One region of the Pantoea sp. X-Soil-OKNW-556 genome, then DNA from elsewhere that is predicted to be linked to it. Evidence: predicted binding sites of a transcription regulator. Region 1 holds the regulator's gene; each other region holds the start of a gene.
What was found. The regulator LexA, encoded in region 1, represses DNA repair genes until DNA is damaged. The targets are predictions, from matches to a motif close to TNCTGTATGTACATACAGNA.
Positions count from the first base shown of each region.

Region 2: a site for LexA is predicted at 4,735-4,754, ahead of uvrB (excinuclease ABC subunit UvrB). Genes of this name have one in related genera too.
Region 3: a site for LexA is predicted at 2,430-2,449, ahead of umuD (translesion error-prone DNA polymerase V autoproteolytic subunit). Genes of this name have one in related genera too.
Region 4: a site for LexA is predicted at 5,914-5,933, ahead of metR (HTH-type transcriptional regulator MetR). Genes of this name have one in related genera too.

Region 1 covers NZ_AP035990.1:370,062-377,709, forward strand. The annotation lists gene ubiA (4-hydroxybenzoate octaprenyltransferase) at 1-16, shown strand, start outside; gene plsB (glycerol-3-phosphate 1-O-acyltransferase PlsB) at 91-2,514, opposite strand; gene AC6I8T_RS01640 (diacylglycerol kinase) at 2,640-3,008, shown strand; gene lexA (transcriptional repressor LexA) at 3,114-3,728, shown strand; gene dinF (MATE family efflux transporter DinF) at 3,819-5,144, shown strand; gene AC6I8T_RS01655 (CsbD family protein) at 5,308-5,520, shown strand; gene zur (zinc uptake transcriptional repressor Zur) at 5,590-6,111, opposite strand; gene AC6I8T_RS01665 (conjugal transfer protein TraF) at 6,561-7,648, shown strand, end outside.
Region 2 covers NZ_AP035990.1:1,333,281-1,340,928, forward strand. The annotation lists gene bioB (biotin synthase BioB) at 1-580, shown strand, start outside; gene bioF (8-amino-7-oxononanoate synthase) at 580-1,734, shown strand; gene bioC (malonyl-ACP O-methyltransferase BioC) at 1,715-2,470, shown strand; gene bioD (dethiobiotin synthase) at 2,467-3,135, shown strand; gene AC6I8T_RS06105 (ABC transporter ATP-binding protein) at 3,221-3,937, opposite strand; gene uvrB (excinuclease ABC subunit UvrB) at 4,833-6,854, shown strand; gene AC6I8T_RS06115 (gluconeogenesis factor YvcK family protein) at 6,926-7,648, opposite strand, start outside.
Region 3 covers NZ_AP035990.1:1,824,983-1,832,630, reverse strand. The annotation lists gene otsB (trehalose-phosphatase) at 1-611, opposite strand, end outside; gene AC6I8T_RS08475 (glycoside hydrolase family 28 protein) at 1,017-2,363, shown strand; gene umuD (translesion error-prone DNA polymerase V autoproteolytic subunit) at 2,499-2,909, shown strand; gene AC6I8T_RS08465 (membrane-bound PQQ-dependent dehydrogenase, glucose/quinate/shikimate family) at 2,949-5,378, opposite strand; gene AC6I8T_RS08460 (ABC transporter ATP-binding protein) at 5,817-6,596, opposite strand; gene AC6I8T_RS08455 (ABC transporter permease) at 6,593-7,357, opposite strand; gene AC6I8T_RS08450 (ABC transporter substrate-binding protein) at 7,368-7,648, opposite strand, start outside.
Region 4 covers NZ_AP035990.1:227,395-235,042, reverse strand. The annotation lists gene rmuC (DNA recombination protein RmuC) at 1-148, opposite strand, end outside; gene AC6I8T_RS01030 (tetratricopeptide repeat protein) at 231-1,499, opposite strand; gene udp (uridine phosphorylase) at 1,575-2,336, opposite strand; gene AC6I8T_RS01020 (dienelactone hydrolase family protein) at 2,638-3,474, shown strand; gene metE (5-methyltetrahydropteroyltriglutamate--homocysteine S-methyltransferase) at 3,518-5,788, opposite strand; gene metR (HTH-type transcriptional regulator MetR) at 5,966-6,898, shown strand; gene AC6I8T_RS01005 (YehS family protein) at 6,952-7,431, shown strand; gene AC6I8T_RS01000 (carboxylate/amino acid/amine transporter) at 7,428-7,648, opposite strand, start outside.

The DNA of each region.
Region 1 (7,648 bases):
TATCGATTTGCTGTAGCAGCGCGATTTTTCGTGCGATTGTTGAAGTAAAAAAGCCGTCATCCAGTGGATGACGGCTTTTTAATTAGCACCTTAATCGTGAGCGACTGCACTCTCGATGGTCAGACGCACATCGCTGGTCACCAATTCGGCCAGCATTTGCCACATGGCTTGTGTCTGTCCTGGCTCGGCATCGCCACTGTCGCTGATATAGCCTTCATCGCGCAGGGTCAGTACCAGCGCGGTGAACACCGCTTTATCAAAGAACTCAGGGGCATTGATGCCGTGCAGCACCGACAAACGCTGTGCCAGCGTACGGCTCTCTTTTTCCAGCGTGCCACGGTTGATGGTGGGTTTCGCACTGAGAATCGAGAAGGTGATGGCAAAACGCTGGAGCGTTTCACGGATACCCGCCGCCAGTAGTTGTAGCGTGCGATAGCGCGCGGTGGTCATTTGTACCTGACCGTTTTGTTGCGTGATCAGACCCTGACGCGCCATCTCGTTGCACAGCGACTGAATCAGCTCAGGCAACTCATTGTTGCTCCAGCGCAGGAACAGTTCACTCTTCAGCATCGGATAGACCAGCGCGACCTGACGCAACAATTCAGCTTCACTGATTTCACGATGCTGCTGCACAATCGCGGCAATCAGCGACGGCATCACCAGCATGTGTTGAATGTTGTTGCGATAGTAGGTCATCAACACTGCCTGCTCACGCGGCAGGATGATGATGTCACCGATATTATCTTGCTCAGTCTCGAACTTATTCATGCCCATCGCGTGATCCAGCAGGGCTTCAGCGCTGAGATTCGGCACCGTGGCTTCCGGTGAGTAGGGCACATTGCGCAGCAATTGGGTGTAACACTCCAGTTGCTCAATGAGCTGCTCGCGGGTCAGCGAACGCTGACGAGAAGCCAGTAACGCGGTGACGCACAGGTTCATGGCATTGGCGGCACCCGCATCGTTAATCCGCACCATCAGGCGGTTAGCGATGTCATTCACTGCGGGGTTCATCCACGCCTGACGCTGCGGCTCGATCGGATCAATCGCCTCGCGCCATTCCGGCACATGTTTGTTCAGATAGTTCACCAACGGCAGGGGTTCACCGAAGTTCACATAACCCTGGCCAAGATTGCGCAGCTTACGCAGGCCGCGCACCATCTGCATAAAGCCTTCTTTTTCTTTCGCTGCACCACGCAGTTCTTTGGCATAGGTGCCGACTTCCATCACATGTTCGTAGCCAATATAAATCGGCACGAAGGTGATGGGACGGCTACCGCCGCGTAGCAATGCCTGCAATGTCATCGACAGCGTGCCGGTTTTTGGTTCCAGCAAGCGGCCAGTACGTGAGCGCCCGCCTTCCACAAAGTATTCAACCGAATAACCGCGATTAAACAACTCGCCCAGATATTCACGGAAGACCGTAGAGTAAAGCTTGTTGCCCTTGAAGGTGCGGCGAATAAAGAACGCGCCAAGGCGACGGAAAATCGGCCCGGCGGGCCAGAAATTCAGGTTGATACCTGCGGCGATGTGCGGCGGCACCAGTCCCTGATGATAGAGAACGTAGGAAAGCAGCAAGTAATCCATGTGGCTACGATGGCAGGGGACATAAACGATCTCATGTCCATCCTGTGCCAACTGGCGCACTCGCTCGCCACCATTCACGTTGATCCCCTGATAGAGACGACTCCACATCCAGCCCATCACGCGATCGGTGACGCGGATAGCTTCATACGAGAAGTCGGCAGCAATCTCTTCCATCAATTCGACGGCGTTTTGCTGTGCTTTCTCGTGGGAAATCTTTTTGCTGCGCGCCTCGTCTTCCACCGCTTTTTCAATCGCTTTCGATTGCAGCAGCTTATTAAACAGATCCTGGCGGGCGGGCAAGCGCGGGCCAATCGCAGCCAGACGCTGGCGGGCGAAGTGGATCCGCGCCACGCGTGCCAGTTTCTGGGCTATCGACTTATCCGTACCGTGTTCGGTCGCCATCTGGCGCAGTGAAACGGTCGGCGAAAAGCGCACAAAGCTATCGCGACCATGCCAGAGAATGGCGAAGAATTTCTGCACACCGTTCAGAATACGCAGGTGAGGGGTGGATTCCCCCTGAACTTCACGTCCTGGTGCACGTCCAAACATCACCGATACTGGCAGCATCTGTACATCCAGTTCCGGGTTGCTGCGGTGCAGATCAAGGTAGTCATGGAACAGCTTTACGGACTCCAGATTCGGCACGAAATACGGGAAAACACGCGGTCCATCGTGGATAAACACATGTCGCGGCAGCAATGAGCCGTCAATTTCCAGCGGTGCGAGCGGATCGGGCAGATCGTGTTTCAGACACTGCGAACGCAGTGTGAGGAGATCGGCCTTGGAATCATAAGGCAGTACATACAGGATAGGCCGCGTCGGATCCAGTCCATGCTCGGACACGGGATCGGCGGGAATGGCCTTACTCTTTACCAAAATGGAGAGTGGTAAATTCAATAATTTATAATAAAGTTTACGCCAACCTGACATAGACAACTTCAAGCCTCTTGTTAGCAAAGCGCGGCAAGCATACCAGAATGCGCCGCGAAAATCTGTGGCTGCACCACTCCGGCTGCCCAGACATTGACGTCAAAACGAGTAAAGGGTTCAACGACATGGCAAATAACGTCACCGGTTTTCTCAGGATAGTGAAAGCAGCCGGTTATTCCTGGCAGGGATTGCGCGCTGCCTGGACACATGAAGCAGCGTTTCGCCAGGAAGCTATTGCCGCATTAGTGGCAATTATAGTGGCGTGCTGGCTGGATGTTGATGCGATTTCCCGCGTACTCATGATTGGTTCCGTAGTGCTGGTGGTCATTGTTGAGATCCTGAATAGCGCCATTGAAGCCGTGGTCGACCGCATTGGTCAGGAACGCCATCCGCTGGCTGGACGCGCGAAAGACATGGGATCGGCCGCCGTGTTGCTGGCTATTTTACTGGCGCTGTTTGTCTGGATCGCGCTGCTTTGGTCACATTTGCGATAAGGATTCCGGATTCATCAACTCGCTGATTTTTCCCTCAGTTTTGGTTTCCATTTCACCAATACCTGTATATACTCACAGCGACTGTATAAACAACCAGGGGGCGGGATGAAAGCGTTAACCAGCAGGCAGCAACAGGTCTATGATCTGATTCGCGACCATATTAACCAGACGGGCATGCCGCCAACGCGTGCGGAAATTGCTTCGCAGCTGGGCTTCCGCTCACCTAATGCGGCAGAAGAACACCTGAAAGCATTAGCGCGTAAAGGCGTTATTGAGATCGTTTCCGGCGCTTCGCGCGGCATTCGTTTATTGATGGAAGAAGAAGCCAGTGAGGGGCTGCCATTGGTTGGCCGTGTCGCTGCGGGTGAACCTTTGCTGGCGCAGGAGCACATTGAAGCGCACTACCAGGTCGATGCTAACCTGTTCAAACCCAGCGCTGATTTCCTGCTGCGTGTCAGCGGCATGTCGATGAAAGATATCGGCATTATGGATGGCGATCTGCTGGCGGTACACAAAACACAGGAAGTGCGTAACGGCCAGGTTGTCGTCGCACGTATCGATGACGAAGTCACGGTGAAGCGCTGGAAAAAGCAGGGCGCAATTGTGCAACTGCTGCCGGAAAACAGCGACTTCCAGCCGATTGTTGTCGATACCCGCGAACAATCCCTGACGGTAGAAGGGCTGGCGGTAGGCATTGTGCGTAACGGCGAGTGGCTCTGATACCTTGATTCCCCCTGCTACGGCAGCCTTCTGTGCTGCCGTGGTTTTATTCTCTGACAAGACGGTAGTGCAGCAAACCGGGACGTGCTGATGCAGCTGTTTTCCTCCTCTGACAAAGCACTCTGGCGGCTGGCGCTGCCTATGATTCTCTCCAATATCACTGTTCCGCTACTTGGCGTGGTTGATACCGCCGTCATTGGTCATCTCGATAGTCCCATTTATCTCGGCGGTGTGGCGGTTGGCACCACGGCGACCAGTTTCATCTTTATGTTGCTGCTGTTTTTACGTATGAGCACCACCGGGCTGACTGCTCAGGCATTTGGTGCTGGCAACAAAAAGGCACTGGCTCGGGCGCTTACCCAGCCTTTACTCATTGCCCTGGTGGCCGGTGTGCTGTTTATTTTGCTGCGCACGCCAGTCAGTAATCTGGCAGCGGTGCTGATGGGTGGCAGCCAGGAGGTCCAACAGCAGGCGCAATTGTTCATTCAGATTCGCTGGCTGAGCGCTCCCGCCACGCTGGCAAACCTGGTCATCCTCGGTTGGTTGTTGGGGGTGCAATATGCGCGTGCGCCAGTGGTGCTACTGGTGGTGGGGAATTTGGTCAATATCCTGTTGGATCTGGCGTTTGTGTTGGGGCTGCATTGGGGCGTAGCAGGTGCCGCAGCAGCAACGGCACTGGCTGAATATACGACACTTGCCGTCGGATTATGGATGGTGGCGCGTGTATTGAAGCTGCGCGGAATTGATTTGGCGATGCTGCGGGAGAGTTGGCGCGGTGATGCTGCTCGTCTGTTTCGCCTCAATCGCGACATTATGCTGCGCTCCTTCCTGCTACAAATCTGCTTTGCTTCCCTGACGATACTCGGTGCACGTATTGGCCCGGATGTGGTAGCGGTCAATGCGGTGCTGTTGATGTTTCTGACTTTCACCGCGTATGCACAGGATGGCTTTGCTTATGCGGTTGAAGCGTGTTCTGGTGAAGCCGTCGGTGCCAAAGATCGCAGCCGGCTATTGCTCATCTGGCATGCTGCCTGCCGTCAGGCGGGGTTGGTCGCGCTGCTGTTTGCGGCGATTTATGCGTTATTTGGCACCCATATCGTGGCCCTGCTGACTTCACTGGAGGCATTACGCGATGCGGCCGATCGCTATCTGCTATGGCAGGTGGTGATGCCGTTAGTGGGCGTGTGGTGCTACCTGTTGGATGGCATGTTTATCGGGGCAACGCGCGGCCGGGAAATGCGTAACAGCATGGCGCTGGCGGCGCTCGGTTATGGCCTGTCATTACTGACGCTTCCCTGGTTAGGTAATCATGGATTGTGGCTGGCGGTGACGGTGTTTCTGGCCGTGCGTGGAATAACGCTCTGGTTCGTCTGGCGTCGTCACTGGCGTCATGACAGCTGGTTCGCAAACAGTTAACTATGATGCTTTGAATACAGAATAATCCGTAAGTGTGCTAACCATTCCGTAATGTCTACTATAGTTATCCTTATCAGCGCGAATGAGTAGCGCTTTATGTTGGTTTTACCCGCTGGCGTTGGGTATTCCACCACTATCACTCGACATAACATGGAGAAAGGTTATGAACAAAGACGAAGTGAGCGGAAACTGGAAACAATTCAAAGGGAAAGTGAAAGAAAAATGGGGCAAGCTGACGGATGACGATATGACGGTCATTGAAGGGAAACGCGATCAGCTTGTCGGGAAAATTCAGGAACGCTACGGCTACGCAAAAGATCAGGCCGAGCGAGAAGTTAAAGACTGGGAAAGTCACAACAAGGATTATCGCTGGTAACGGACCCGTTTAAGGACGATGCTCCTGCCCTCCGATCGTGATGATCGGGCTGGCACAGGGATGTGCCATCTATCCTTTTTTACCCCGCTTCTTACTTTCTACCTGATGATCGTGCTCACAGCTTTCGTGATGCGTACAGGCTTCTACTTCAACACAATTTTCACACAGACCGTGTGCTTCTATGACGCTGTGTCGCAAGGAAAAACCGGCCTGTTCGGCCAGGCCTGCAATGATCTTTTCCACGCCATGCGCGTGCTTTTCACTGACTGCGGCACAACGATCGCACACCAGCATGACTGAGGTATGTGCCGGTTCATCGAAATGATGGCAAACCACGTAGCTGTTATTGGACTCCACACGATGGATAAAACCCTGCTCCAGCAGGAAGTCCAGTGCACGGTAAATAGTGGGGGGTTTTGCCTGGGGCTCACTGACACGCAACTGATCCAGCAAATCATAGGCGCTGATCGATCCATTCTGTTCTGCCATCAGGCGCAGCACCTCGGCGCGTTGTGAGGTCAGACGTACACCGCGTTGCAGACAGAGTGTCTCTGCCTGAGTAAGCAGTTGGTCGGGCGACAGATTTGACATAAGCGTTCTCCAGGTTGCGAGTGATGTTATTTTATCACACAAATTTTTACGCTGCTGTGATTGCTTTTTCTTCTTAACTCTCTCAATAAAATTTCATTTTTTCATCAGGTTAGCCGCGCAATTTTCCGCAGACTCTTCTCACCCTGTCATCATTGATTCTGCTTGCTCTGACCTCATTACAGAGGCTTATCATTTTTTGCTTTGCAACTCACCGACTTAGCGACTAAGGTTCAAAAGGTCTTAAGTAATATCTGGTCTTAATTTAAGTGCCGTTTATTTTTTTGCATAAATACACGACAGATTGACGCTTCAGCAGTCAATTCTGCGAATAGCAGTGCTATTTCCTTTCATTTCACAGCAATAAATCGTTAGCCCAGGTTCACAATAAGGGGCTGGTAAATTGTTTCGTCGATGACGTGGTCACGACTTTTAAAGGTGATGGCAGGCAAATGGTGAAGACATTATTCAGACGCAAAAGTGTTGGTTATATTGTTGTTTTGAATGCAGTATTTCTTTCCTCTTCGGCCCTGGCCGCAGGTACCTGGTACGACGCTCGTAACGATGCAATGGGGGGGACAGGTGTCGCTTCTTCCACCTGGAGTTCTGCGGTACTGGCAAACCCGGCTTTGATGACCAAAGCAAAACCTGATGATGACGTGAGTATTATTTTCCCTTCAGCCGGGATACAGGTTACTGATAAAGACAAACTGATTAATCGTGTTGATGACATCACGGACACCGTCGACCGTTATCAGAATGTGATTGATAACTTAACCTTCCAGGACTACCTCAACGGCTATCCAGAACTTAAAGCCGCGGCGGGTGATATGGCAAACCAGTTGCGCGATCTGCGTGGCAACAAAGCAGACGGCTCAGCAGGCGTTGCGCTGGCTGTTACGGTGCCCAATGAAACGCTGCCCTTCGCGTTTGTCACCAAAGCCTACGGTACTGCACACATCCGTGCGAACGTGTCACAAAGCGATATTGATTATCTGCAAGGGGTTGCGGATGGCACTGTCATTCCGGTGCCGGGTGATGAGGATAAGTTGACCTCCAGCGCCAACGGTCTGGCGGCATTAGTGACCGATTACGGTATTGCTATGGCGCATCAGTTCAGCGTTGCCGGGCATCCTGTCTCTGTAGGGATTACGCCGAAACTGCAAAAAACCTGGCTGTATAACTACACCGCCAGCGTGTACAACTACGACAAAAGTGATATCAACAACAGCCGCTACCGCAGCTCAGATACCGGTTTTAACGTTGATGCAGGTATCGCAACGGACTTTGCCGATAACTGGACGTTCGGCCTGACCGGCCAGAACCTGATTTCACGCGATATCGATACCAAAGAAGTGAATGGCTACCGTGATACGTACCAAATCCGTCCACTGGTCACCACCGGTCTGGCCTGGAACTATGGTGCCTTCACACTGACTGGCGATGTCGATTTGACACAAACCAAGCGTTTTAAATCGGAAGACAGCAGTCAATACGTTGGAGTCGGTGGGGAATATCGTGTACTGGACTGGCTGCAATT
Region 2 (7,648 bases), 960 kb from region 1:
CCTCGATACCTCGCCGGAATTCTACGGCAACATCATCACCACGCGCAGCTACCAGGAACGCCTCGATACCCTCGACAAAGTGCGTGGTGCGGGCATTAAGGTGTGTTCGGGCGGTATCGTCGGCCTGGGCGAAACGGTAAAAGATCGTGCCGGTCTGCTGGTGCAACTGGCGAACCTGCCGACACCGCCGGAAAGCGTGCCGATCAACATGCTGGTGAAAGTTAAAGGCACGCCGCTGGCGGATAACGACGATGTCGAGCCGTTCGATTTTATCCGAACCATTGCGGTGGCCCGTATCATGATGCCGTCTTCTCATGTCCGCCTTTCTGCCGGTCGTGAGCAGATGAGCGAACAGACCCAGGCGATGTGTTTTATGGCCGGGGCAAACTCGATTTTCTACGGCTGCAAGCTGCTGACCACGCCGAACCCGGAAGAAGACAAGGATTTGATTCTGTTCCGTAAACTGGGACTCAACCCGGAGCATACCGCCACCACCGCCGGTGATAACGAACAGCAATATCAGTTGAGTGAACAGCTGTTGCATGCCGATACCGCGCAGTTTTACAACGCGGCGGTGTAATGAGCTGGTCGCAACGCATCGAACAGGCGCTGGCGGCGCGGCGTGCCGCCGACGGCTGGCGTCAGCGTATCCGCGTGGAACACAACAACGTGCGCGAGCTGACCGTCGCCGGGCAACGCTATCGCCACTTTTCCAGCAACGATTATCTTGGCCTGAGTCAGCATCCGGCAGTGATTGCCGCCTGGCAACAGGGGGCCGCTGAGGCCGGGGCTGGCGCGGGTGCATCGGGACATGTGACCGGTTTCAGCCGTTATCATGCGCAACTGGAAGAACAACTGGCCGACTGGCTGGGTTATCGCCGTGCGCTGCTGTTTATCTCGGGTTTCGCCGCCAATCAGGCGGTGATCCATCTGCTGGCGGAAAAGTCGGATCGGATTGTGGCCGACAAGCTGGCGCACGCCTCGTTACTGGATGCTGCCAGCCACAGCCCGGCCACGCTGCGCCGTTTTGCCCACAATCAGCCCGCCAGCCTGGCAAAGCTGTTGGCAACGCCGGTGGAGGGTAACACCCTGGTGGTCACCGAAGGCGTCTTCAGCATGGATGGCGACAGCGCACCGCTGGCGCAGCTGGCTGCTGAAACGCAACGCGCCAACGGCTGGCTGCTGGTCGATGATGCACATGGTATTGGCGTGACCGGTGAGCAAGGTCGTGGTAGCTGCTGGCAGCAGCAGGTGAAGCCAGAATTACTGATCGTCACCTTCGGCAAAGGCTTTGGCGTCAGCGGTGCCGCTTTGTTGTGCGATGACGCGACCGCCGATTATGTGGAACAGTTTGCCCGCCATTTGATCTACTCGACCGCCATGCCGCCCGCGCAGTGCTTCGCGCTGCTGGCGGCGTTACAGCAAATTCAGCAGGGCGATGAATTGCGTGCGCAGTTGCACGCCAATATCGCGCGTTTTCGCGCTGGAGCGGCAGACCTCCCCTGGCAGTTGATGCCATCGGCCAGCGCCATCCAGCCGTTGGTGGTCGGTGAGAACAGTGCTGCGCTGGCGTTATCACAGCGGTTGAAGGCGGCGGGCTGCTGGGTCAGCGCCATTCGTCCCCCGACGGTGCCACCGGGCACAGCACGCCTTCGCATCACCCTGACCGCCGCACATGGTTTTGACGATATCGATCGTCTGCTGGAGGCGCTGTATGACGCTGCACATCAATAAACAGGCGATTGCTCAGGCGTTTGGTCGGGCGGCACAACATTATGAGCAGCATGCCGAGTTGCAACGCCAGAGTGGTGATGCCCTGCTGGCGCTGGCACCGGCCGGATTTGGCCCGCACCTGCTGGATGCCGGATGTGGCACCGGTTGGTACAGCCGCTACTGGCGCGATCGTGGACGTACCCTGACTGCGCTTGACCTGTCACCAACCATGCTGAATAGCGCGGCCCGGCAACACTCGGCACATCATTATGTGCAGGGCGATATTGATGCTCTGCCGCTGCCGGATGCCTGCGTTGATGGCGTGTGGAGCAACCTCGCGGTGCAATGGAGTAGCGATCTGCGCACTGCTTTGCAGCAATTTCTGCGCGTGACTCGCCCCGGCGGCAGCGTGCTGTTTTCCACTTTGCTGGCCGGTTCGCTCAATGAGGTTCATCAGGCGTGGGCGCAGTTGGATGGACGTCAGCACGCCAACCGTTTTCTCAGCGCGGCGCAAATCGCCGCCGCGACCGATGGCATGGCGCTGCACAGCACGCTGCAAACCATCACCTTACATTTTCCCAGCGCGCTCAACGCGATGCGTTCGCTGAAAGGCATTGGCGCAACCCATCTGCACGATGGACGCCAGGGCGGATTACTGACGCGGAGTCAGTTGGCCCGGCTGGAGCAGTGCTGGCCACAGGACGAGGCGGGTTATCGCCTGAGGTATAATCTGATGTATGGAGTCTTAACGGCATGAAACGCTGGTTTATTACAGGTACCGACACCGAAGTCGGCAAGACGGTAGCCAGTGGCGCGTTGCTACAGGCGGCGGGAGCTGCCGGATGGGTCACCGCAGGTTACAAGCCGGTGGCCTCGGGTTGTGAGCAAACTGCCGAAGGCATCCGCAACAGCGATGCGCTGGCGCTGCAACGCTACAGCTCGCTGGCGTTGCGTTATGAGCAGGTCAATCCGCTGGCTTTTCTTGAACCCACGTCACCGCATATCGTCAGTGCCGAAGAGGGCAGGCCAATCGATTTTGCCGGACTGTCTGCCGGGCTACGGGAGCTGGAGCAACAGGCAGAATGGGTATTGGTAGAAGGCGCGGGCGGATGGTTTACTCCGTTGTCGGCAACGCAAACCTATGCTGATTGGGTGGTGGCTGAGCAGTTGCCGGTGATCCTGGTGGTGGGTATCAAACTGGGTTGTATCAACCATGCGATGCTAACTGCCGCCGCCGTGCATGCGAGTGGCCTGCGCCTTGCAGGCTGGATCGCCAATACTATTCAACCGCCGGGTAAGCGGCATCAGGAATATCTGGCAACATTGCGTCAGCGTCTTGATGCGCCGTGTCTGGGCGAAATCCCGTATCTTACGGATGACGCGCAGCAGGATGACTGTGGCCGTTATCTGACATTGCCCTGAAGCGTAGCGGCGCGATTTATCGCGCAATTCCGCGCGTGGCTGGAAAAAACTGCGCGATAAATCGCGCCGCTACGGGCAGCTCATGTCAGGTTACCGTCAGCCATTTATTGATGGTGACATCGTCCAACTGGGCCACTTTTCCCTGCGCCACGTTGCGACCACGATGCAGCAGCAGAAAATAGTCAGCCACGCGGCGGATAAAGGAGACGTGTTGCTCCAGCAGCAGAATGGTCAGGCCGTAATCGCGGTTCAGGCGGCGAATCAGATTTCCCATCTCCTCTTCCAGCCACGGCGACATGCCTTCGGTAGGTTCATCAAGGATCAGCAATTTCGGTTGTAACACCAGCGCGCGCGCTAATGCCAACTGCTGCTGCTGATCCATCGGCAGTTCTCCGCTGCGCTGGTGGCGTAATGAATAGAGCGCCGGGAACAAATCGAACACCATTTCCGGAATGGCGCGACTGCGGTCGTCATGCGCCGCCATCAGCGCAATCAGCAGGTTATCTTCCACACTCATTTGCGAGAAAATATGGCGACCTTGCGGTACGTAGCCGATACCCATGCGCGCACGTTGCTCCGCCGGTTGCAGCAATAAATCTTCAGGGGGGGAGCCATCTTCCTGCCAGGTCATCGACCCGCTATTGATCGGCAACCGTCCCATAATGCAGTTGACCAGGGTGGTTTTACCCATCCCTGGGCTACCCAGCACGCCCGTGCAGGTGCCAGGGGGCAGATCGAGGTCCACATCCCACAGGATATGGTTTTGACCGTAAAACTGATTCACCGAACGTAAACTTAGCATCTGACATTCTCCTTCCAGATAATTAGCCTGAATGCTCCCGCTCTGTGTCGTCTGGCAAACAGTCAAACACGATTCATCATTGCCACTCTCACCATCAGTGAGTTGATGCGTATGCTTATGGAGAAACCTGCAATTCCCAGGCCAGTTTGCTGATGCCATGAAAAAAAGCAGCAGCAGCGAGGCAAAATCAGGAATTAAAGTTGAGCGATGCTTAACAATTGCTGGGGGTGATAAAACGGCTGCACTTTAGCGGTGCTGAATGCTTAACGTTTCTGGTGCATCTGTGCAGTAATAAGGCAGATCGCTCAGGAATAAGTGGCCTTATTTACTGGGAATTTCGGGCTTTCAGTGACGTCAGCACGGAAAAAGAATAGTTAATGCCACGCGGGCTGTGGGAAAAATAAACATAAAAAAATTTTTTTTCGCACGCCAGGAATAGGCTTAGAAAATTATGCACAGGCGATGGCGGCGGGGCTGCCGTCAGTTATCCACTATTCCTGTGGATAACCTTGTGCATTAGAGACTGAAAACAGAGCGCAAGCGAGGAAATACGCGGCCTGGATACATTATGCTGAGAAACTGGGCTTTTTACTGATTTATAAATAAATCAGTATGTTATTTAAAATCAAGCCTGAGATTTTTCTTGTTGGTCATACAACTGCAATTTTATGACGCTCTATTGACAAATGTTAAAAGCATCACCCATCTGGGGATAACCTTGCGCAACAAGGTTTTGCCAGATGCCGCATAAATTGCACTGAAGCGAGTCGTTGCTGCTCCCTGTTATCGTGCAGGATATCTGTAAATATATCCAGTATTTTTTTCTGGCAAATTCGCCATAGCGGAGTAGAATTAGCAGCCTGCCCGCCGATATCTCCTGCAGGAACGAAAAACCATGAGTAAAGCCTTCAAACTCAACTCCGAATTTAAACCCTCAGGGGATCAGCCTGAGGCGATTCGTCGTCTGGAAGAGGGGCTGGAAGACGGTCTGGCACACCAGACGCTGTTGGGGGTAACCGGTTCGGGTAAAACCTTTACCATCGCCAATGTGATCGCCGATCTCAACCGGCCAACTATGGTGCTGGCGCCTAACAAGACCCTTGCGGCACAGCTCTACGGAGAGATGAAGGAGTTCTTTCCGGACAACGCGGTGGAGTTCTTCGTCTCCTACTACGACTACTATCAGCCTGAAGCCTATGTGCCCAGCTCCGATACCTTTATCGAAAAGGATGCCTCGGTGAATGAGCACATCGAGCAGATGCGTCTGTCTGCCACCAAGGCGTTGCTGGAGCGACGTGACGTTATCGTGGTGGCGTCGGTGTCGGCCATCTACGGTCTGGGTGACCCTGATCTCTACCTGAAAATGATGCTGCACCTGACGCGTGGCATGATCATCGATCAGCGCAGCATTCTGCGTCGTCTGGCTGAGCTGCAATATACCCGTAATGATCAGGTTTTCCAGCGCGGCACCTTCCGCGTGCGCGGTGAAGTGATCGATATCTTCCCGGCGGAGTCCGATGAGATTGCGCTGCGTGTGGAGCTGTTTGATGAAGAAGTGGAGCGGTTGTCATTGTTTGACCCGCTGACCGGTCAGGTGGTTTCGGTGGTGCCGCGTTTTACCGTCTATCCGAAAACCCACTATGTCACGCCGCGCGAACGCATCCTGCAATCAATGGAAGAGATCAAAAAGGAACTGGTGGTGCGCCGTCAGGTCCTGCTGGAGAATAATAAGCTGCTGGAAGAGCAGCGCATTACCCAGCGTACCCAGTTTGACCTCGAAATGATGAACGAACTCGGCTACTGCTCGGGTATCGAGAACTATTCACGCTACCTGTCCGGACGTGGGCCAGGCGAGCCGCCTCCGACGCTGTTCGACTACTTACCGGCAGATGGTCTGCTGGTGGTGGATGAGTCCCATGTGACCATCCCGCAGATTGGCGGGATGTATCGCGGTGACCGCGCACGTAAAGAGACGCTGGTGGAGTATGGGTTCCGCCTGCCGTCGGCGCTGGACAACCGCCCGCTCCGCTTCGAAGAGTTTGAAGCGCTGGCACCGCAGACCATTTATGTTTCGGCAACGCCGGGTAATTACGAGCTGGAGAAATCCGGTGGTGAGGTGATTGATCAGGTGGTGCGTCCGACAGGGCTGCTCGATCCGATCCTCGAAGTACGTCCGGTGACCACCCAGGTGGATGACCTGCTGTCGGAGATCCGCAAACGCGTCGAGGTCAACGAACGTGTGCTGGTGACCACCCTGACTAAACGCATGGCGGAAGATCTCACCGAATATCTGGAGGAGCACGGCGAGAAGGTGCGTTATCTGCACTCAGACATCGATACGGTGGAGCGTATGGAGATCATCCGCGACCTGCGTCTGGGGGAATTTGATGTGCTGGTGGGGATCAACCTGTTGCGTGAAGGGCTGGATATGCCGGAAGTGTCGCTGGTGGCGATTCTCGATGCCGATAAAGAGGGCTTCCTGCGTTCGGAGCGTTCTCTGATTCAGACCATTGGCCGCGCCGCACGTAACATTAACGGTAAAGCGATTCTTTACGCAGATAAGATCACCAACTCAATGGCACGCGCCATCGAGGAGACCGAGCGACGTCGTGAGAAGCAGGAGCGGTATAACGAAGCCAACGGCATCGTGCCGCAGGGACTGAACAAAAAAATCACCGATATTCTGGAGCTGGGCAAAAACGTGGTCAAAACCCGTGGCAAGGGCAAAACCGCCACGCGCAGCGCCGCTGAAGCCGAAGCCAGCTATCTGGCGCTCACCCCGCAGGCGATGCAGAAGAAGATTCACGAGCTGGAAGGACAGATGCAACAACACGCGCAGAATCTGGAGTTTGAAGAAGCGGCACGGGTGCGTGATCAGTTGCACGAACTGCGCGAGCTGTTTATCGCTGCGTCCTAATGCGCGATAAATCGCGCCGCTACGACTCTCAGCGCGGGTGAGTCGTGGCGGCGTGTTTATCACGCCTTGTTTCAAAATGCCTGGATGGCATGCTCCAGCGCCAGGCGTAACAACTGGCGGTCATGGCGATATTTGATATCCGCCGCTTCCAGCGGTTCACGGACAATTAAGCGTCCTTCCACACCGCGAATATCCGCTGCCGGGCTGACCACCACCGCATCAATCACCCGTTTGCCTATCGCTTTTTCCATAATTACCAGCTTATCCGCGACGGTCAGGCGAGCGGCTGCCGGACTGAGTTCGCGCCCAAGATTACCGATAAACACCATAGTGGCGGGGGTACGACGCAGCGCACGCGCCATCTCTTCCATCAGCAGAATTGGCATCAGACTGGTATAAAAACTGCCGGGACCGATCAGAATCAAATCGGCTTCAGCAATCGCGTCCAGTGCTTCCCGGGTGGGCACCACATTCGGATGTAGCATCAATTCCTGCGGTGCTTGTTGCATCTCATCGACGGCCGTTTCGCCGTAAACCATATTGCCTTCGCTATCCTGCGCCACCAAATCCACGGGCTGCTCTGACATCGGAATCAAGAACGCATCCACTTTCAGCAGATTACGAATGATATTGATCGCTTCCAGTGGCCGCACGCTGAGATGGTCGAGCGCTTTCAGGATCAGGTTGCCAAGATTGTGGCCGGCCAGTTCGCCGTTGCCGGTGAAACGATATTCGAACATGGCGGAACCGACGCTCGGTTCTGTGATCAACTGGTTGATACAGTTGCGCATATC
Region 3 (7,648 bases), 1.5 Mb from region 1:
AGGTCGTCTCCCACAAATACCGGAATGCGTCCGGCAAAAGGCGCTTCTCGCATAAATTCACGGATCGCCGCGCCTTTATCGATGCCCTGCGGTTTCAGTTCCACCACGCATTTTCCCGGTTGCAGCGCCAGCCCCGGAAAACGGGCGACAGCATCCTGCGCCAGCTTGATAACCGCCTGTTCATATGTCATCGCCTGACGATAATGCAGCGCAAACGCCATCCCTTTGGCTTCCAGCTGAGTGCCGGGCCATTGATCCAGCGTTTCCTGCAATTCCCGTTGCAGCGTTTGCGCAACATCGGCGGGCAGTGAGTGGCGATGTATACGGCCACTGGCATCACGGCGTTCAGCCCCGTGCACACCTGCCGCTGAGGCTTCCAGCGGCGCAACCAGGTCATCCAGTTGCGCAATCGGTCGACCAGACACCAGCGCCAGCGCGCCGTGATTAAGATTGGAGAGTTGTTGCAGATGCTGGCGCACCGATGCAGGTATCGCCACCATCTCGGGCTGCGGTTGAATCGTCGCCAGCGTGCCATCAACATCAAAAAAGAAGGCAAAAAGCCCGCCGCTCAACGACGGTAGGGTGCTGATCTCATGTACCGCTGGGGTCACGTCACTCCTCCTGTACGAATGGCTGATAGCAATATCGATGTTCGGAGGCGGGTTGCGTGCAGGATAAGATACGTATAACGGGGAGGGTTTGCCGACTGGATGGTATTTCGATGGGTAACGCTCCACAAATTAACAAGTTTATAGTCAACACCGTAACCAGACTGCGAACATCAATGCGGTTAAGTGTAGACGCGAATAAGGATTTTGCCAGTCACCGTGGCCGGATAATGGCAATGGCAAATAACTTCGCGCAATATTTGCTTGCATTTGCCCGGAATAAATACATCGAAAAAACAAATACTCAAGAAAACGCGACCCCACTACGCGGCTTTCTTCTACTCCGCTTTTGTCGGCAACGCTACATTGATGGGCTGTGCTTAATTTCTATGGATTGACGTCAATATCATGAAGAAAACAACGTTCGGTTTTGCTTTAGTCGCCGTAAGCCTTACTCCCTTGTGCGCCGCTGCCGCGCCCTTTCTTTGCTCCCCCGCTGATTTCGGTGGCAAGGGCGATGGCGTAACGCTGAATACCAGGGCCATTCAACAAGCGATTGATCTGTGTGCGCAAAAAGGCGGAGGTAAAGTCACACTGGGGTCAGGGGTGTGGCTTTCAGGTCCGATCGCGTTAAAAAGCAACGTGAGATTAGTGATTCCCGACGGCGTTACCCTGAAAGCCACCCCCGATACTCGCCAGTTCGTGGATGCCTTTCTTGGCAGGCTCACACAGCCGAATGAGGCATTCATCCTCGCCAATGGTGTCAGTCATGTGGCGATTGAGGGTGGCGGGACCATTGATGGCAACGGTGCGCAAGCCTGGTGGCCAGCCGCGATCGATTTGCGCAATACCGTCAGGTCCGGCCATCCGGAGGCTTTTACAGCAAAATATAAAGGGATACCTCTGGCAAATGGCATGCCCAGGCCCTGGCTGGTGGAAATGAATAATGTGTCATCCTCAGAGATTCATCATATCCGGCTGACCAACTCCCCCATGTGGAACCTGGTACTCAGAAATAGCCATCAGCTGAACATTGATCAACTGACCGTCGATAACCCCATCACCTCACCGAATACCGATGGTATCGATATCGTTTCTTCTACAGACATCCGGATAAAACACGCCGACATCAGTACCGGTGATGATCATATCGCCATCAAATCAGGTATCACCGTGGGCAGCGGAGGAAAATCTGAAAATATCACTGTTCAGGATTCCGTGATGAGACAAGGACATGGGATTTCACTGGGTAGCGAGACGATCAACGGTATCGGCAATGTGGTGGTTTCACATGTGAGATTTATCGGCGCAGAAAATGGGCTGCGCGTGAAATCAGGTCGCGATCGCGGCAACAAGATTGGGCCATTCCTGGTTGACCATGTGACGATGACAAATGTTGCCACACCGCTGCTGGTTACCGACAGTTACTCCGGTCAGGCCGGTGCGGCAGGTCATTCACTGGTTGCCCCTATCACGCCAGCGCCGGTGACGGCCACCACGCCTTTTATCTCAGGTATCACCGTCAATCATCTGGCGGCGACCGGTGCCAAATACGCCATGATATTGAGCGGATTGCCGGAAGCACCGATCACCGATGTCAATCTGCACCATATTGCCATCACCGCTGAATACGGGGTGCAGGCCAGATACGTCACCGCAAGGCTGGATCATGTGTCTGTTAGCGCAAATAAAGGAAAAACGCTGGCTGAGGGACCGGCGGTGACATTACACCGGGAAAACTCATCAATTAATTGATATCTATGGGTTTTACAAAATAATGGTGGGATAACGTATTGCGATCTCAGAATTGACTGATAATAATACTGTATATACATACAGTTTTATCATTGAGAATTCGCCATGAAAGTTCATCCCTTCTCTCCTCTCTTGATGCGTCCGATGCCCGGTGCGCCGCCGCATCAATTGCCACTCTTTCTTGAGCGAGTCCACTGCGGCTTCCCCTCCCCGGCAGCAGATTACGTCGAGCGCAGACTGGATCTGAACAAGCATCTGGTCGCCCATCCCAACGCCACCTATTTTGTCCGGGTGGAAGGGGATTCCATGCGCGACGCGAATATCAGTGAAGGGGATTTACTGGTGGTCGACAGTGCGCTGGATGCGAAACATGGCGATATTGTGGTGGCGGCCATTAACGGCGAGTTTACGGTTAAACGGTTACAACAGTTTCCGCGTGTGCAACTGCTCGCCATGAACCCACGCTACGCGCCGATTACCCCGGGAGAAGATGAACAACTGGAGATCTTTGGCGTGGTGACTTTTATTATTTATGCGGCACGTTGAGTGACAACGCCCAGCTTATATCGCCGGGCGTTGTCAGACTTACGCTTTGTCTGGCAAGGCGTAAGCAATCAGATAATCACCGACATCCGGCGAGTGCGCCGCACCGCCTGCCGAGATCACGATGTACTCTTTACCGGTTTTCGCTGACTGATAAATCAACGGTGACGCAGTCGCTCCCACCGGCAGACGCGCTTTCCACACTTCCTTACCGGTTTTGCTGTCCAGCGCACGCAGGTAATTATCCTGGCTACCGGCAAAGAATACTAAACCGCTTTTGGTGGTGGTCGGGCCGCCCAACGTTGGCATACCTACCGGCATCGGCAAATGGGTTTTTACCCCCAGAGGACCGGTGTCTTCCACCGTGCCCATTGGCACCTGCCAGACGATTTTCTTACTGTGCAGATCGATGGCGGTCATGGTGCCAAACGGCGGATGCTGACACGGCACTTGCAGGAAGGATGCGAAGTTATCCATCCGCACGCCAACGTAAGGCCCGCTGATCTGAGGACGGATAGTACCGGCCCATTGCGGAACTTCGTTCAGGGAGATTTTCTGTCCCTTCGCTTCTTCCTTACTCTTCAGCGCCATCAGCATACCCAGACGGATATCATTGACGTAAAGAATGCCGGAAGTTTCATCAATAGACACCCCACCCCAGTTCATGCCACCCATGGTCGCCGGGAACTCCAGGTAGGTTTTCTCACTGTTCGGTTGGAAGATGCCGGAATAGAGCGCCGATTTGAACAGAATGCGGCAGTAGAGCTGGTCAAACATGCTGACGCCCCACATCTTCTTCTCGTTCAGTTGCTCCAGACCGATAGTTGGCATATCCACTGAGAACGGCTGGGTCGGCGACAGATGTTCTTCCTGCGCTGCCGGAGAAGTCGGTACCGGTTTCTCTTCGACTTTACTCACCGGCTTACCGGTGCGGCGATCCAGGACGAAGATTTCACCCATTTTGCTGGTCTGAATCAGCGCAGGCACCACTTCGCCCTGCTCATTCTTCATGTTGTACATCACCGGCTGCGACGGTAAGTCGTAGTCCCAGATATCGTGATGGACGGTCTGGAAGACCCATTTGGTTTTGCCGGTATTCACATCCAGCGCAATCACTGACGAACCGTATTTCTCTTTCGCCGCATTACGGTTACCGCCCCAGTAATCTGGTGGGCCGTTACCGGTGGAGACATACACCAGGCCGAGATCTTTATCGTAAGTCGGGATGGCCCAGACGTTCGGGGTGCTGAGGGTATAATGTGCATCACCCTGCTTCGCCCCTTCGACGTTGCCAACATCCCACGCCCACGCCAGCGAACCGTCACGCACATCATACGCACGCAACACACCGGAGGGTTCATCTTCGGTGATATCACGTACCCAAGAACCGAATACTGTCAGATGGCCCATAATCACCGGCACGCTGGTCGGGTGATAACGACGGCTGTCGGCAGTATCGCCCATCCCCTGTTGCAGGTTGACCATGCCATTCTGGCCGAAGTTCGGGCACAGCTCGCCGGTATGCGCGTCCAGCGCAATCAGACGGGCATCAACGGTGGAAACAATAATGCGCTGACGGCAGGCCGTATCGGTATACGCCGCTTTCTGCTCGGCACTGAGGGTTTCATCGCTGTCGTAGTCGTAATAACCGACGCTACGGCAGGTAACGTGTTCATAGGTGCGCGCATGCGGATCGAATTTCCAGATTGGTTTGCCGGTATCGGCATCCACTGCGGCAATCAGGTTTTCCGGCGTACAGGTATAAAGCACGGAACCAATTTGAATCGGTGTGTTTTCATCAACCCCCGTCGCATTGCCTGTCAGACGGCGACCGGTGTGATAAGTCCAGGCCACCTGCAAATCTTTAACGTTATCCGCGTTGACCTGATCGAGCGGCACAAAGCGCGTGCCGCTGGCGTTGCGGCTGATATAGCGCCAGTCCTGACCCGCTTTGGAAGCATCGCTATCCGTTGGTTGCAACGGCTCGGCAGAGACGGCTTCCGGGTTATAGAGGGTGTTATGCGGGAAGAAGCCACCAATAAAGGTGGCGATTAATGCCACAAACACCACCAGGCTAAGCCCGCCAGAGAGACGACGCTGCGACGACAGCACACCTTTATCGGTGGCGGTCACCAGCAAACTCAGCAGAAATAACAGCGCGGGTACCACCAGGCGCGGCAGCAAATCCCAATAGATCAGGCCGCCAACTTCCACCAGCGACCAGATAATCGTCAGTGCAAAAATCAGGCAGGAAAAAATGAAACCCGCCGCTGGTTTTTTAAAATAGAGCACCACCAGCACGATATAGGCGATACCGGCAATCAGATAATATGCCGATCCACCCAGTGAAATAAGTTTTCCGCCGCCAATAATAATAGCGATGGCGGTCGCCAGCGTGAGCAACGCAAAAATGATGCTCAGGACAAATGACAAGCCTGAACGCCGTCCAGACCCTTGTTCCTTAATATCCATACACTCCCCGATAATTTAAAATAGTGACATGTTAGTTAAAATCGTAAGGACTGTATGTTTGTGTTAATTAGATGTCAATAAATGTAAATCCACATCTTTTCAGTCACTACTTAAAAACAAACCAATAACATTTACATCAATAACAATCATAATGCGCCCCAGCTAATTAACTACCGTCATTAATTATCAGCGCAGAAACGCCACCATCCCGTTTATTAATGGTTTAGGAATGAATACCCTGACATTTTACAGGTTAAAATATTTGTGCTTACTGGTTATTCGCAGACGGGGATAATTTCACGAGGTCATTAAATCAGGTGGGATGCGGCGGTAAATAACCGCACTTTTTATTCTTTTCGTAACGGCGCGATACATCGCACAATCCCGTGCGCGTTGCAGGAAAAACCCGCGCGATAAATCGCGCCGTTACGTTATGCGTTAACCTGCCATCTCGCGTTTAAACACCGCGAGTGTATGGGCTTTCACCCGGACAAACTCCGGGTGACTCATCATCTCAGCAGTACGCGGGCGCGGCAGGACAAAGGGCACAATCTCGGCCACGCGCGTAGGCCGCCGTGTCAGCAACAAGATTTCATCCGCCAGAAACACCGCATCCTCCAGATCATGTGAGACGATCAGCATGGTGACGCCGGTCGCCAGTTGGACCTGCTGCAATTTATCGCGGATAAACAGCGTCATCTCAAAATCGAGCGCCGAGAACGGCTCATCAAGAAACATCACTTCAGGCTGCGTCGCCAGCGCGCGCATGATACACACCGTTTGCTGTTGCCCACCGGAGAGTTCATACGGATAACGTTGCAGATCGAAGCGAATATCAAACATTGCCGCCAATTCAGCCACACGTTGTTTGACCGCCGCCGCCTTTATGCCCTGGCGTTTTAACGGATAGGCAATGTTATGCCAGGCGGTTAACCAGGGAAAAAGCGCATCGCGGTAATTCTGGAACACATAACCGATCTTCGTCTCCGCCAACGTTTTGCCGTCGAACAGGATTTGCCCGCGATCGATCGGAATCAATCCGGCAATCATGTTCATCAGCGTCGATTTGCCACAGCCATTAGGCCCAAATATCGAGACGATCTTGCCTTTGGGTAAATCGAGGTTGAGATCCTGATACAGCGGCTGCCCGGCAAAGCTTTTATCCAGCCCGCGAATAGTGACATGGGTATTGGGTTGCGGATAATCGGGTTTTTTCATGCTTTGCCACTCCAGTGCACACAGCGTTTTTCAATCAGCAGAAAACCCAGATTCAGCAGATAGCCAAAAGCACCAGTGATCAGAATCGAGGCGTACATATCTTTAATGTTGAACAGCTGCTGCGCATCAATGATGCGGTGCCCCAACCCGGTTTCAGAACCAATAAACATTTCGGCGACGATGACGATCACCAGCGCCATCGAGACGCCGGTACGCAAACCGACAAAGGTCTGCGGCAGGCTTTCCATCAGCATGATGTCCTTAAACACATGCCAGCGTGAAACCCCCATCACCTGCGCCGCCATAATGCGGGTCTTCTTCGCGTTCATCACGCCGTAGGCGCTGTTAAACAGGATCACCAGCACCGCCGCGAAGGCGGCAATGGCGATTTTGTTGGTATCGGTAATACCGAAAATCAGCATAAACAAAGGGATCAGTGCGGATGATGGCGTTGAGCGGAAAAAATCCACCAAAAATTCGACGCTGCGATACAGACGTTCGCTACTGCCGAGCATCACCCCCAACGGCACACCGATAACCGCCGCCACCACAAAGGCCATCAGCGTACGGTAGAGCGTATCGCCGATATCCTGATTCATGCTGCCATCCGCCAGCGCGCTAAACAGATAGCCGAGGGTTTCCCCCGGCGATGGTAGCAACACCGGGTTGAGCCATTTGGCGCTGACTGCCGTCTGCCACAGCAGAAAAAGCAGCAGCGGCCCGATCAGCGGCAGCAGCCTGCGTCGCCAGATTCGCATCATGGCACTCTCCTTATGCGCGATAGATCAACGGTTCCACCTGAAGCGGCTTGCTGAAAATTTTCCGCTCGGCAAACACATCATAAAATTTCTGGAACCATTGCAGGTTAGTCCCGGTTAACTGGTCATACATCACGAAGCCAGGCAGCGGCACTTCCTTCACCAGCGCCGCTTCAATGCCGGTGTAACCCGCCACATATTGCCGCGCCTCTTCCGGCTGTTGCTGGATAAACTTGACCGCTGCGCCATACGCATCAATCACCTGCCGCGCCCGCGCTTTGTCGGCATTGATAA
Region 4 (7,648 bases), 140 kb from region 1:
GCTGACGCAGTTGCGCCTCTTCAGATAAGCGGCGTTCCGTTAAGAAGCTGGCCTGTTGATGACCGGCTCGCATCTGCGCCACAATCCAGCCGATGCCAAAACCGGCCAACGCCAATGCGCCACTAATGATGATAAGTTGCTGATCCATAATTCCCCCGCGGATCGTCTCGCTGAGGGAAAAGGTAGAGGCGTACTGTATGAATGTCCAGACAATTCTGCCGGATAGCGGCTTATAACGTCTGCACCGTTAACTCACCTGCTTTCCACGCCTCTATCAGGAAAAATGGCATCGGTAGTTCCCATTCGCCGTTGCGCACTCTGGCCGGATAGCTCCAGCTTTGCCCGGCCCAGGTGAGTGTAACCTGCTGCCACTCGGCATCCGCCACGCTGGCTTTCCCCGCCATGCTGGAAAACCCGGCATTGCTGCCTACATGAAACTTGTCCGTCTGCCAGCGGATTGGAGGATGTGCGGGCCACGCCTGAGCATGATGAAAACGGAAAATATCGTCGTGATTAAGGATGCTGTCACGTACTGTCGGCCACAGCGCCCGTTTCAGAAAGAACTGGTCGGTAAAACGTTCGCTGCCCTGATACTCAGCGATGAAATCCCGCATCTGTTGTTCCACCTGGCTGAATACGCCATGACAACCTCCCCACATCCCCGCCAGCAGCAACTCGGTGTGGGTAAAATAGTCGCGCATATGATGGAACCAGTAAGGCGAATGCAGCCAGGCATCGACTGCGGCCACTTCACGTTCAGAAAGGAGTGAGTCGGCATCACGTACGATGAAGCGTTTGACGCTGGGGTCGTCGATCACCAGGAAACGCCACAACGTCGGGAACAACGTTTTTTCCTCAGACATGTCGACCAGTTGCACATCAGGCTGCTGCAAACGTTGCCAGACATGCTGCGGTACGCTGTCATCCAGATAAACGCGACAGGTCCAGGCCGGGTAGAGTTCGCGTGCTACCTCAACGTTTTTAATCAGGGTTTCGCAATATCGCGGCTGATTGCCATACAGGCTAAAGGCGATGATATTTTCCTGGGGCTTGCTGGCATCAAAAGCCGGTGGTGCCTCAGCCGGGATCGGGTGCTTCTGCCCGGTACTGAACTTCGCATCAGATTGCTGCAACGATTCCAGCCCGTAACGCGCCACCTCATCCGCTTTATTGAGCCAGCCGCACACTTCAGTCAGGCCATCCAGCCAGGTTTCAGACGCCTGTGCCCGCTGGTCGGCGGAGGCTTGATAGATTTTCAGGTAGGTTTTGTAGGACTTGTTGTAATCACCGGTGCGCATCAAAGTCAACGCGTAGTCACTTAACACCTGCATGTTATGTGGCATCACACGCAGCACGTCTTCACAGCAGCGGCGGGCGGCGGGATAATCCGCCGCCGCCATCGCCTGACGGAAGCGCGCGGCCGCACCTTCGACACGGGATTGCATCGCTACCGGGTTGGTCATAAAGGCCGGGCGTTGAACAGCAACAGTTTTGCGCATAAAAGACTCTCAGTAATCCGCTGAACTTGCGCGCATCCTTAACGGGCAGCGAACCATAGCCCGCTGCCGGGCGCGCTACATTAACCGGCGCGCAGCTTCAACGACAATTTTCACCGCATCGCTTTCGGTTTGTTTCATGGTCGCCGCATCCGGGATCTCCTTCTGCGTACGGTTCACGATGACACCCGCCACCATACCGGCTCGCAGCCCCTGGCTGGCGCACATGGTTAACAGTGTAGCGGATTCCATCTCATAGTTGAGGACACCCATCTGCTGCCACTCTTTCATGGAACCCTGGAAGCGGCTGACCACGCGCCCGGAAAAAGTGTCGTAACGTTCCTGGCCGGGATAGAAGGTATCTGACGACGCGGTGATGCCGATATGGGTTTTTGCGCCACAGGCTTCCGCCGCCGCCACCAGCGCCGTGGTGCAGGTGAAATCGGCTACTGCCGGGAACTCCATCGGTGCGAAATGCAGGCTGGCACCGTCCAGGCGTACTGATGCGGTGGTGACCAACACGTCACCGACATTGATGCCCGGCTGAATCGCGCCGGTGGTGCCCACGCGCAGGAAGGTGCGCACGCCGAGTTGCGCCAGTTCTTCGACGGCAATTGAGGTGGACGGCCCGCCGATGCCGGTGGAGCACACCACCACCGGTTTCCCCTCCAGTTCAGCCAGATAAGTGGTGAATTCACGGTGCGACGCCAGATGTTGCGGGTTGTCCATCAACGCCGCAATTTTCTTCACGCGCTCCGGGTCACCGGGAACGATGGCCAGTGTGGCTCCTTTCAGGCTGGCTTTGGTGATGCCAAGGTGGAAAACGTCAGACTGGGCCATAACAGACTCCTGGTAGATATAGGGATATGCGCGCCACTTTACGTCAGCAGACGCGATAAATATGTGAGTAATTTCACTATAAATAATGAAAGTTACATTAACAGAAAATATTTTCGTGATTTAAGTCACACATCAGCGGTCTGCCATTCTGAATTGCTACATCCGGTGCTGTGTAAGTTCAGTCGGCGGTGTTAATAGAGAAGAAGAATTCATGCGTATCCCCTCTGAAACCTACACCCGCCCGGCCTCTACGGCCAGGCTATAGTTACGTGATTGCGCACTTGCCAGCATGGAGAGAACAATGAAAACCGAAGACAATATGGCACAAAAATCTGCAACGGGTGGCTTTGCTCCCGCCGTCCAACCGACCGCCAGCAGCACCATCCTTACCCACAGCGAGGCAATCCATGCCGGAGAAACCTCGGTTCCGAGCCAGGGGGAAAATCTGCCCGCGTTTTATGCCCGCCCGAAAGAGTATCAAGGGACATTGCCGGTGGTGTTGGTAGTCCAGGAAATTTTTGGCGTGCATGAGCATATCCGGGATATCTGCCGCCGTCTGGCGCTGGAGGGTTATCTGGCGGTGGCACCGGAACTCTATTTCCGCGAGGGCGATCCGAGCGAATACACCGATATCCCAACCCTGTTCAAAGAGTTGGTAAGCAAAGTGCCGGACTCACAGGTGTTATCCGACCTCGACCATGTCGCCAATTGGGCCGCCCGCAACGGCGGCGATATTCGGCGTATGGGGATTACCGGTTTCTGCTGGGGCGGCCGCATAAGCTGGCTGTTTGCCGCGCACAATCCGCAGGTGCGTGCGGCGGTCGCCTGGTATGGTCGCCTGGTGGGTGATAAGACGCTCAAGCAGCAGAAGCACCCGATTGATATAGCGGTTGATCTGAATGCCCCGGTGCTGGGCCTGTACGGTGGTCAGGATGAGGGGATTCCGCTGGAGAGCGTTGAGCAGATGCGCCAGGCGCTGCACGCCGCCAATGCCAAAGCGGAGATTGTGGTTTATCCCGAAGCGGGTCATGCCTTCAACGCTGATTACCGTCCGAGCTATCATGCGGAATCCGCAAAAGATGGCTGGACGCGCATGCTGGCGTGGTTCCAACAGTATGGCGTCACGCCTGACGCGTAATAAAAAAGGGGCGCTTGCGCGCCCCAAAGTGTCAACACAGCATTCAGGCTGTTTCACCGCGCAGGTGCTTCGCCGCGATAACCATATTCGCCAGTGCCTGACGGGTTTCTGTCCAACCTCGGGTTTTCAGACCGCAGTCCGGATTCACCCACAGACGTTGCTCCGGGATACTCAGCGCGGCTTTACGCAGCAAATCCACCATCCATTCAACACTCGGTACGTTCGGTGAGTGGATGTCATACACACCTGGGCCGATTTCATTTGGGTATTCAAACTCTTTAAACGCATCCAGCAGGTCCATGTCGGAACGTGAGGTTTCGATGGTGATCACGTCGGCATCCAGGGCGGCAATCGAGTCCATGATGTCGTTGAACTCGCAATAACACATATGGGTGTGGATCTGGGTGTCATCCTGCGCCACGGCGGCGTTGAGACGGAACGCATCCACCGCCCAGGTGAGGTACGCCGCCCAGTCAGATTGATGCAGCGGCAGGCCTTCACGCAGCGCCGGTTCGTCAATCTGGATAATGCCGATACCGGCTTTTTCCAGATCGGCCACTTCGTCGCGCAGTGCCAGCGCAATCTGTTTAGCGATGGTTTCACGGCTGACGTCTTCGCGCGGGAACGACCAGCACAAGATGGTGACCGGACCGGTAAGCATACCTTTGACCGGTTTGTCGGTCAGCGACTGCGCATATTTCGCCCACTCCACGGTGATGGCTGCCGGGCGGCTGACATCACCGATGATCACTGGCGGTTTGACGCAGCGTGAACCGTAGCTCTGTACCCAACCGTTCTGGGTAAAGATGAAGCCATCGAGATTTTCCCCGAAGTATTCGACCATGTCGTTACGCTCCGCTTCGCCGTGCACCAGCACGTCCAGACCGAGGCGTTCCTGCTCGACAATCGCCTGTTTGATGTGTTCAGCGATGCCGGTACGGTAGTGGCCGCCATCAATGTTGCCTTTTTTGAAGTCGAGGCGCAGGCCGCGAATTTCTGTGGTCTGGGGAAATGAACCAATGGTGGTGGTTGGCCATGCGGGCAGATTGAAGCGGTTACGTTGCGCTTTGGCGCGTTCACGGTAAGCGCTGTGACGCTCAGTATCTGCGGCCTGAATATTGGCCAAACGCTGCGCCACGGCGGCATTGTGCACCCGGCTGGAGTGGGCACGGGCTCGGATTGGCGCACTCCAGGCTTCCAGTGACTGGGCATCATTGTTATTCAATGCCTTGCTCAACAATGCCAGCTCTGCGCATTTTTGCAGGGCGAAGGCGAACCAGCTTTTGACTTCATCATCCAGGCGGGTTTCCACGCTCAGGTCGATCGGGCTGTGCAGCAGGGAGCAAGAGGAGCCAATCCACAGTTGCGGGCGTTGCCCCACCAGCGGTTGCAGGCGCTCAAACCAGCGGCTGAGATCAGCACGCCAGACGTTGCGACCGTTGATCACCCCGACCGACAGCAGCCATTCGGCAGGCAGTTGTTGGTGGAGCTGTTGAATATCGTCTTTGCCGTGTACCAGGTCAACGTGCAGGCCCTGCACCGGCAGCGCTTTGATCACTTCCAGGTTTTGGCCGATGCTGTCGAAGTAGGTGGTCAGCAGCAGTTTGGTTGCACCCTGTAGCGCGTCATAAGCGGGTTGAAACGCCGCGCGCCACGCCGCTGGCAGTTCCAGCGACAGTGCCGGTTCATCAATCTGCACCCATTCGATACCGCGTTTTTTCAGTTCAGCCAGCACCTGTTGGTAGACCGGCAGGATCGCTGGCAGCAATGACAGGCGGTCAAACTGTTCACCCTTCACTTTACCCAACCACAGGTAAGTCACCGGACCGAGCAGCACAGGTTTGACGTTGTGGCCGAGCGCCAGCGCTTCGTCCACTTCGTCCAGCAATTGGGTCCAGGTCAGTTTGAACTGCTGCCCACGGGTGAATTCCGGCACCATGTAGTGATAGTTGGTGTTAAACCATTTGGTCATCTCCGCGGCAGCCGCCGGTTCACCGGTCGGTGCACGGCCACGGCCCAGGCGGAACAGGGTGTCGAGATCGACTGAACCCTCTTTATTCTGATGACGTGCCGGTACGTTGCCCAGCAGCAGGCTGGTGGTCAGTACGTGATCGTACCAGGCGAAGTCGCCCACGGGCAGCAGGTCCACACCCGCATCTTTCTGTTGTTGCCAGTGGCGCGCACGCAGTTCACGGCCCACAGCCAGCAGCTCTTCCTGTGAACTGTTACCTGCCCAGTAGCTTTCCTGAGCTTTTTTCAATTCACGACGCAAACCGACGCGAGGGAAACCGAGTGTGTGGTTCAGAATGGTCATTTGTTGTTCTCCAGGTATTCTTAACTGTGCAGCACGCGCTTCAAATCAGGGCCAACATAGACTGGTCACAACGCTTGCTGGAGATGTTTAGCCGTCCAGATGTTTACACCGCTATATTCTGCGGGTACTGTATGTTCCTCAAGCGCAAATTGTTCAATCTCGATGTGAAGGATTCTCATGATCGAACTCAAACACCTGCGAACGCTGCAAGCGTTAAGGAATACCGGTTCGCTGGCTGCCGCCGCTGCCCAGCTTCATCAAACGCAATCGGCGTTGTCTCATCAGTTCAGCGATCTGGAGCAACGGCTGGGCTTTCGCCTGTTTGTGCGTAAGAGCCAGCCGCTACGCTTTACGCCACAGGGGGAGATCCTGTTACAACTGGCTGAGCAGATCCTGCCGCAGATTCAGCAAGCCTTGCAGGCTTGTCATGAGCCGCATCAAACCACGCTGCGTATTGCGATTGAGTGTCACAGTTGCATTCAGTGGCTGACGCCTGCGTTAAATAATTTCCGTCAGAGTTGGCCCCAGGTGGTGATGGATTTTAAATCTGGCGTGACCTTTGACCCACAACCAGCCTTGCAACAGGGTGAGCTGGATGTGGTGCTGACCTCGGATATTCTGCCGCGCAGCGGTTTGTTCTATTCGCCGATGTTCGATTTTGAGGTGCGCCTGGTGATGGCCCCGGATCATCGACTGGCAAACGTTGAGCACATTTCACCGGAAGAATTGGCAGATGAAGTGCTGATGATTTACCCGGTGCAGCGTCAGCGTCTCGATATCTGGCGAAACTTCCTGCAACCGGCAGGCATCAGCCCAGCCCTGAAGAGTGTCGATAATACCCTGTTGTTGATTCAGATGGTGTCAGCCGGTATGGGCATTGCGGCGTTACCACATTGGGTAGTGGAGAGTTTTGAACAACAGGGGTTGGTGGTGACGAAAACGTTGGGCGATGGGTTGTGGAGCCGTTTGTATGCGGCGATGCGCGATGGTGAGCAGCGTCAGCCGGTGCTGGAGGCGTTTGTGCGCTTTGCCCGTCAGCATGCCTGCGAACATTTGCCGTTTGTACGTGATGCTGCGCGTCCGGGTTCGTTACAGCCCCTGTCTTCCTGAGTTAGCCTGCTCTATAATGCGCCGCCTTAACCCGCGACCAGGAGATTTTCACCATGACTAATAACGATGTGCTGCGCAGTGTGCGCTATATGCTGGACCTGAGCGACAGCAAAGTGGTGGAGATTTTTGCGCTGGCAGGCAGCGATGTGCCGCTGGAAGATGTTCAGGCATGGCTGAAGAAGGACGATGACGCTGCATATCGTCCTTGCCCTGACGTGCTGATGGGGTATTTCCTTAACGGTTTAATTTTCCATCGTCGTGGTAAAAGCGAAGATGCGCCTGCGCCGTCGATTGAGCGCCGGATGAATAACAACATTTTCCTGAAGAAACTGCGCATCGCGTTTGCCCTGAAGACCACGGATATCCCCGAGGTGTTGCTGAAGGCGAACTTTAAAGTTTCTCAGGCGGAGATTGGCGCGATTTTCCGTAACCCGGATCATAAAAACTATCGCGAGTGCGGTGACCAGATTCTGCGTAACTTTTTGAAGGGGTTGACGCTGGTGCAGCGTCCAACCCCCGTCAAAAAGGCTTAATGGCTGGTGGTGGTCTTTCCCAACACCCAGCGTTTATGAACGTAAAGTGACGCAAAAATCACGATGGCTCCAGCGATAAAGCTGGGCCAGTGCGGTTTTTCCTGCCAGATCGCCAGGTTCACCAGCAAGCCAGCCGGAACGTGCATATTGTTCATAATCCCCAGCGTCCCCGCATCCACCTGGGTCGCGCCGTAGTTCCACATAAAGTATCCCAGGC